DNA from 2 places in the Providencia hangzhouensis genome. Region 1 is predicted to be linked to the other one. Evidence: riboswitches for the same ligand, from Rfam matches in the RefSeq annotation. Region 1 holds a riboswitch; the other holds the start of a gene.
What was found. A riboswitch is a leader RNA that binds a small molecule or an ion and turns the genes downstream of it on or off. The one in region 1 is predicted to bind thiamine pyrophosphate.
Positions count from the first base shown of each region.

Region 1 (4,209 bases):
TAAATTTGATAGCCAAGCCAGATCTAAAGCGGTCGCTGAAGTGATTGAATTAGTTGAGTTACAAGGAAAAGAACAACAATTTCCCCATCAACTATCAGGGGGACAGCGCCAACGAGTAGCACTTGCAAGAGCATTAGTGATGAAACCGCAAATTTTGTTACTTGATGAGCCGCTTTCAGCTCTTGATGCACGGATTCGCAAACACTTACGCCAGCAAATTCGCCAAATTCAACGTGAATTAAGCTTAACTACCATTTTTGTTACTCATGACCAAGACGAAGCGATGATCATGTCCGATAGGATCTTTTTGATGAATAAAGGGCAGATCGTGCAAAGTGATACGGCAGAGAATATTTATACCCAACCAGCAACAGAATTTGTCGCTCGGTTTATGGGGCATTACAACCTTGTTGATTCCGAAAAGGCCAATACGATGTTAGGCCTTAATTTACAAGGTACACTTGCTATCCGCCCTGAGTCTATATATGTCAAAGAAGCGGGGCGCCAATACGGTAGCCATATTTCTCACCCTGTTGATGCCGTGATATTGGACCATCAGTTGCTTGGCAATATTATTCGTTATAGTGTGAATACCCCTGCAGGTGATATGACGGTGGATTTACTTAACCGCTCATCTGAGCGTTTATTTGAACCTGGAACTCGCCTTGAACTTATGTTTAATAAAAATGAAATTCGCACACTTAGTTAATAAGTAGATAGGAATATAATGCAAAACCGACTGGCCATTTTTGACTTAGATGATACGTTAATTCAAGGTGATAGCAGCGTATTGTGGACACAATATCTGTGGGACAAGCAAATCATTAGCGACCCACAATTTGTGGAGGCAGATAAAGCCATGATGGCGCAATATAATGCAGGCACATTAGATATGCCGACTTACTTACATTTTAACCTGCAAACTATCGCCAATGTAAAAGCTGGGCAAGTGGATATCTGGTTGGATGATTTCGTACAAAACGTGATTTTACCGCGAGTCTACCCTGACGCCATTAGAACGATCGCAAATTATCGAGCTAAAGAGATCCCAATTATTGTGATCTCCGCAACCGTTTCATTTATTGTGAAAAAAATTGCTGCGAAACTAGGTGCGGATGTCGCGATGGGGATCGATATCAAGCAACAAGATGGCTGCTACACCACAGAGATCGACGGTATTCCAACCTTTAAGGAAGGTAAAGTCAAACGCCTATTAGCTTGGGTCCGTCACCAACCGATCACTGACGCCTATGTGTATTTCTACACCGACTCCGCCAACGATCTCCCGATGTGCCAATTCGCCGATGAAGTATTTATTATCAACGGTGACGAACGCCTAACGCAAGCCGCACTCGAACACAATTGGCCACAATATACTTGGGGTTTGTAAGCCCAATTTTAATTTCAAACTTGGTTTTAATTTTGGTTTTAACTAACTAATCTTTTCAAAGGTTCCTCTAAATTATTCGTGCTAGAGGAAGGAGATAAATAGAATTATCCCGAATCACATACATAAGTATGTGATTCGGGTAAATCTATGAAATCGACGCACCTATCGCGCGAAGAATGACGAGGAAGCACTTATCCCTTGAAAAATAACAAGGAAATAACCTTATTCCATTTTACTTTCCTCTAAATTATTCAAGTGAGAAGAAGGCGGCAAATGAGGATATCCCAAGGAGCATACATAAGTATGTGACTTGGGTAGCCGAGAGCAGCCAACGCACTTATCGCTTGAAGAATAACGAGGAAAGCTTATACTGAAATCTCTTGTCGGAGTGCCTAGTATGCAATGCATCAGGCTGAGACCGTTAATTCGGGATCCGCGGAACCTGATCGGGTTAATACCCGCGAAGGGAACAAGAGTAATCACTCAGCGTTAGTTTATCACCTCACATTTGGTGGAAAATTAGCCGCAATGTCTTTTTATTACTCCTCCGAACTCCTGACAAGCAACTTTCTTTCGATAAACCCGCTACACATAAAACTGTGATAGCCGTGACAATGTCAGGAAATTGCTATGTCCAATAATACAGAACAAAATATCATCCCTACTGCTGATTTATCGCCACAAGCAGCACCCGCTCGCACCCGTAAAGCTCAACGTGATGCCGCTGAAAATTTTATTAATACCGTTTCTGGCGTTTCGTTTCCTAATTCACAGCGCATTTATTTACAAGGTTCTAGAGACGATATCCAAGTCCCGATGCGAGAAATCCAACTCTCTCAAACCTTGATTGGTGGCGATAAAGACAACCCACAATTTGAAGATAACGAACCTGTTCCTATCTATGATACATCTGGCCCTTACGGCGACCCAGTTTCTGAATTAAATGTGCATAAAGGTCTTAAAAAAATTCGTGCGCCATGGATAAGTGAACGAGCTGATACCGTACCTGTCGAAAATTTAAGTTCCGATTTTACCCAACAACGCCTTGCTGATGCAGGTCTTGATCATCTGCGCTTTAACAACCGCCCCCACCCATTAAAAGCCCAAACTAACAAGTGTGTTACTCAATTACACTATGCACGTAAAGGCATCGTAACCCCTGAAATGGAGTTTATTGCAATCCGCGAAAATATGGGGCGTGAACGTATTCGTGGCGAAGTTTTATTGCAACAACATCCAGGCCAAGGCTTTGGCGCAAATTTACCGGAGAATATTACCCCTGAATTTGTTCGCCAAGAAGTGGCGGCGGGTCGCGCCATTATCCCAGCCAATATCAACCATCCTGAATCAGAACCAATGATTATTGGCCGCAATTTCTTGGTTAAGGTTAATGCTAATATTGGTAATTCATCGGTCACCTCATCCATTGAAGAAGAAGTCGAAAAACTGATTTGGTCAACACGTTGGGGGGCGGATACCGTCATGGATTTATCTACTGGCCGTTATATTCACGAAACTCGCGAATGGATTTTACGTAACAGCCCGGTGCCTATTGGTACGGTTCCGATTTACCAAGCGCTCGAAAAAGTAAACGGTGTCGCCGAAAATCTCACGTGGGAAATGTTCCGTGACACATTATTAGAACAAGCAGAGCAAGGCGTCGATTACTTCACTATCCATGCCGGCGTATTACTACGCTATGTACCGATGACCGCCAAGCGCCTAACAGGGATCGTCTCTCGCGGTGGCTCCATCATGGCCAAATGGTGCTTGTCTCATCACCAAGAAAACTTCCTGTATGAGCACTTCCGTGAAATCTGTGAAATTTGTGCCGCTTACGACGTTTCCTTGTCATTAGGGGATGGCCTGCGCCCAGGCTCAATCCAAGACGCCAACGATGAAGCACAATTTGCCGAATTACATACCCTTGGTGAGTTAACCAAAATTGCGTGGGAATATGATGTCCAAGTCATGATCGAAGGCCCTGGCCACGTACCAATGCAAATGATCCGCCGTAATATGACGGAAGAATTGGAACATTGCCACGAAGCGCCATTCTATACCTTAGGCCCACTCACAACCGATATTGCTCCGGGTTATGACCACTTTACTTCTGGTATTGGTGCCGCCATGATCGGCTGGTTTGGCTGTGCAATGTTATGCTATGTCACCCCGAAAGAACACTTGGGATTGCCGAATAAAGACGATGTTAAGCAAGGGCTAATCACTTATAAGATTGCAGCTCACGCCGCTGACCTTGCTAAAGGACACCCTGGTGCACAGATCCGTGATAACGCCATGTCCAAAGCCCGTTTTGAATTTCGCTGGGAAGACCAATTTAACTTGGCATTAGACCCTGAAACTGCTCGCAAATATCACGATGAAACCTTACCACAAGCCTCTGGGAAAATAGCCCATTTCTGTTCTATGTGCGGACCGAAATTCTGTTCAATGAAGATTTCCCAAGAAGTTCGTGACTACGCGGCACAAAAAGAAGCCGGTATGGAACAGATGTCAGAAGCCTTCCGTGCTCATGGCAGCGAGCTCTACCATGGTGCTGAAATTGTGAACGCAGAGGTGGATGAAAATGCCAAAATTGCCTAGTGCTATATCTATCCCAAATAGTCCTTTTCCTGCGACCGAACAACGCCTTGGGCTTTACCCCGTTGTGGATTCCGTTGAATGGATTGAACGCTTGCTTAATGCAGGTGTTTCCACAATCCAATTGCGCATCAAAGACAAACCTGATGCCGATGTTCGTGATGATATTCAACAAGCGATTGCGCTAGGAAAAAAACATAACGCACGTTTATTTATTA
Region 1 is NZ_CP135052.1:406,449-410,657, reverse strand. It holds gene PZ638_RS01820 (ABC transporter ATP-binding protein) at 1-709, shown strand, start outside; gene PZ638_RS01815 (HAD family hydrolase) at 728-1,390, shown strand; TPP riboswitch at 1,765-1,876, shown strand; gene thiC (phosphomethylpyrimidine synthase ThiC) at 2,021-3,994, shown strand; gene thiE (thiamine phosphate synthase) at 3,978-4,209, shown strand, end outside.

Region 2 (4,209 bases), 1.4 Mb from region 1:
CAGTTGCGTTATCATTGATGGAGGCAAACAGATGTTTTTTTAGCTGCGGGTCACTCAGTAAATGATTATAGAGATCAAATATCGCCGCACTTTCTTTTGCCGAGCTCGCCATAAAACGTTTACTAATACGACGACATTCCGCTGTAGCACTTTCGAGGGCGGCGACAAGGCGTTGTTTTTCTTTGTCGATATCAATAGCGCTTGCTTGAAAAATACTATCTAAAGAAGGTTGGGAACTATCTTGCCATCCATAAGCCATTGCAATTCCTTGTGATACAGGAATCGCTTTAATTCTATTTTGCCGATATTGCCCAAAAATACCTTTTGCTTGTGCTTGCGACAAAATCACGGCGAGTTGCATCGACAACGTTACCATGAAAGATTCTTCGGTTTCATTAAACAGCCGTTTTTCCCGTTGCTGTACGACCAGCACGCCTAATAATTGGCGACGGTATACCACGGGAACACCTAAGAAAGCTTTTAATTGTTCTTCTTTAAGCTGAGGCAGGAATTTATATTGAGGATGTTCACGAATATCGGCTAGATTGAGCATCTCAGACTGGCGCCCTACGGCCCCTACGACACCTTCATCAAAACCTAGACGAATAGCAATCCCGCTAGGTTTTTTTAACCCGCGGGTTGCCATTAAGTAATAGCATTGGCGAGGGTGATCAGCTAAATAAATGGAACAAACGTCTGTTCTCATTGCTTTGCAGGTCTCATTCACCAACACTTCTAGCGCATCAGTCAAACTTGTCGCCATTGCAACTTTTTCGACAATTTCACGTAAACGCGTCAACATAGGCTACTTTGCTCCACGCCTACGGTTATTAAAAGAGGGCCGTTGTGGTAATTTTTGTTCCTGTAAAGGCATAACTACGGGAGCGAATTCTTTCATGACACGCCGATAAACCTCACGTTTAAAAGAAACCACCTGCCTAACAGGATACCAATAACTGACCCATCGCCAGCCATCAAATTCTGGCGACTTACTGCGCTGCACGTTTATATCGGCATCATTGCATTGAAGTTGAAGTAAAAACCAACGCTGTTTCTGCCCAATACAAACAGGTTTTGTATCCCAACGCACCAAACGCTTGGGTAATTTGTAACGTAACCAATTACGGGTAGATGCCAATAACCTGACATCCTTACGCTGTAGCCCGACTTCTTCGTATAGCTCACGATACATCGCCTGTTCCGGCGATTCCCCAGGATTGATGCCTCCTTGAGGAAACTGCCATGAGTGTTGACCATAGCGGCGGGCCCATAAAACTTGCCCTTGCCGATTACAAATTACAATTCCTACATTCGGGCGGTAGCCATCATCATCAATCACAGACTACCTCAATAACCAAATTTGAAAGATGCCTAATTGTTTCACACATACCTAAACTGGTAAACCTATATCAATACAGTTTGCAGATATGTCTGAAGTCACTACAATAGTGAACATCTCAACGGGGTGCCGAAGTTATTTCGGCTGAGAAATAACCCGTAGAACCTGATCCGGTTAATACCGGCGTAGGGATTTGAGCCTCCGTCTGCATATCTGCACCGGTTTCTCCTCAAATCCTGTGTCACTATCTTTTAGCGCAGGAAAAAGCATGTTTAAAAACAAAATTATAGCATCGTTCTTTACCTTTGGTGCACTCAGTTTAAGTCAATTAGCATGGGCGGATAAACCAACGCTTACTGTTTATACCTACGATTCCTTTGCCGCAGAGTGGGGTCCAGGACCACAAATTAAAAAAAATTTCGAAGCGCAGTGCGATTGTGAATTAAAAATAGTGGCGCTGGGGGATGGTGTAGCCCTGCTAAACAGACTCAGAATGGAAGGAAAAAATAGCAAAGCAGATGTGATTTTAGGGTTAGATAATAATTTATTAGATTCTGCTGAAAAAACAGGCCTGTTTGCTCCTGCCGACATTAATACCAGTGCATTGAAGCTGCCTATTTCGTGGGATAGCTCAACCTTCATTCCTTATGACTATGGCTATTTCGCATTCATATATGACACTAATAAAATTAAACAACCACCAACAAGTATGGATGCATTATTAAATAGTGAAAATAATTGGAAAATTATTTACCAAGATCCTCGAACCAGTACGCCCGGACTTGGCTTAATGCTGTGGATTGAAAAACTGTATGGCGACAAGTCTGCGGATGCATGGCAAAAAATGGCAGGCAAAACACTTACCGTAACTAAAGGTTGGAGTGAAGCTTATGGCCTGTTCTTAAAAGGGGAAGGTGATTTTGTACTCAGTTATACCTCATCGCCGGGTTATCAAATGCTTAATGACCAAAAAGATAACTATGCTGCGGCATTATTTAATGAGGGTCACTATATGCAAGTTGAGGTGGCAGCAAGGCTGAAAAATAGCCCACAGCCGGAGCTTGCCAAGCAGTTCTTGCAGTTTGTCTTAACACCTGAATTCCAAAATACCCTGCCAACAACAAACTGGATGTATCCGGTCATTGATATTCCCTTACCTGAGGTATACAACCAGTTACCTCTACCTGAAAAAGCCTTACAATTTAGTTCTCAAGAAGTGGCCAAAGAACGCCAAAATTGGACTCGTTTATGGCAAACCGCCGTCAGTCGCTAATTAATTTGTCTCTACTACCGGGGGCATTGGCCTCCGGATTACTGATTACGGTTGCACTCATTAGTTTTGGTGCACTGTGGTTTTTTGCACCTGAAATTTCAATGGCTGACATTATTAGCGATAGCTATTTGTGGCATGTGATTGGGTTTACCTTTTGGCAGGCTTTTTTATCCGCCATTTTTTCTGTAATCCCTGCTATTTTTCTTGCAAGAGCACTGCACCGCCGTCGTTTTTTTGGACGAACCCTATTTTTACGCCTATGTGCAATGACATTGGTTCTTCCGGTATTAGTTGCCGTGTTTGGTATTTTATCAGTTTACGGGCAAACGGGTTGGCTGGCTAAACTTTGTCAATTACTGGGATTTAATTACACCTTTTCACCTTATGGCCTAAAAGGCATTTTGCTAGCACATGTTTTCTTTAATATGCCACTAGCGACTCGTATGCTATTACAGTCTTTAGAAAATATCGCTATTGAGCAGAGACAAATTGCAGCACAACTGAGGTTCAATGAGTGGCAGCAATTTACTATTTTAGAATGGCCTTATTTACGGCGGCAAATATTACCTACTGCTGCGTTAATTTTTATGCTGTGCTTTGCCAGCTTTGCGACTGTGCTCGCTCTGGGCGGAGGTCCTGCAGCAACCACTATCGAATTGGCTATTTACCAAGCTCTTAACTATGATTTTGATTTAGGGCGAGCCACTATTTTGGCATTAATTCAGCTGTTCTTCTGTGTCGGTTTAATGTTTATCTGCCACAAAGTAAATAGTGTATTTTCAGTAGGTTTTAGCCACCAAGCACAATGGGTTGACCCTGCTGATAACGCATTTCGTCGCATTCGAGATTTGTTGCTCATTGTCGCTGCCATGTTATTGCTACTTCCCCCACTATTCGCGGTTATTTTCGATGGGTTAAATGGGCAACTTTGGGCGGTATTGCAGCAACCCGCCTTATGGCAAGCCACGGCAACCTCTGTGTTTATTGCACTGTGTGCTGGTGCTGTCTGCGTGGTACTTACTTTAATGTTGTTATGGAGCAGCCGTGAATTGCGCTTACGCCAAGCGGCTCGTCTAGGGCAAGCCTTAGAACTTAGTGGGTTAATTATTTTAGCCATGCCCGGTATCGTGCTCGCGACAGGTTTTTTTATCTTTTTTAATGAAACGGTAGGCTTACCTGAATCCCCTTACCCATTAATTATCATGACTAATGCTTTGTTAGCCATTCCCTATGCGTTAAAAGTATTAGAAAACCCTATGCGAGACAGCGCTGAACGCTATAACCCATTGTGCCAATCACTTGGCATTTCTGGTTTTAATCGTTTCCGAATTATTGAACTTAAAGCATTACGCAAACCTATTTCCCAAGCTCTCGCATTTGCTTGTGTTATCTCAATTGGTGATTTTGGTGTTGTCGCGTTATTTGGCAATGATAACTTCCGCACACTCCCTTATTATCTTTATCAGCAAATAGGGGCTTACCGGTCAAACGATGGGGCTGTTACTGCCATGCTATTGCTATTGCTTTGCTTTTGCTTATTTAGCTTGATTGAACGTATATCAGGAAAACACCATGATTAAATTGACTCAGCTAGATT
Region 2 is NZ_CP135052.1:3,538,599-3,542,807, forward strand. It holds gene ptsP (phosphoenolpyruvate--protein phosphotransferase) at 1-802, opposite strand, end outside; gene rppH (RNA pyrophosphohydrolase) at 806-1,339, opposite strand; TPP riboswitch at 1,452-1,549, shown strand; gene thiB (thiamine ABC transporter substrate binding subunit) at 1,608-2,612, shown strand; gene thiP (thiamine/thiamine pyrophosphate ABC transporter permease ThiP) at 2,588-4,192, shown strand; gene thiQ (thiamine ABC transporter ATP-binding protein ThiQ) at 4,185-4,209, shown strand, end outside.
Region 2: it holds a riboswitch for thiamine pyrophosphate, as region 1 does, so the genes downstream of both, thiB (thiamine ABC transporter substrate binding subunit) here and thiC (phosphomethylpyrimidine synthase ThiC) in region 1, are expected to answer to the same signal.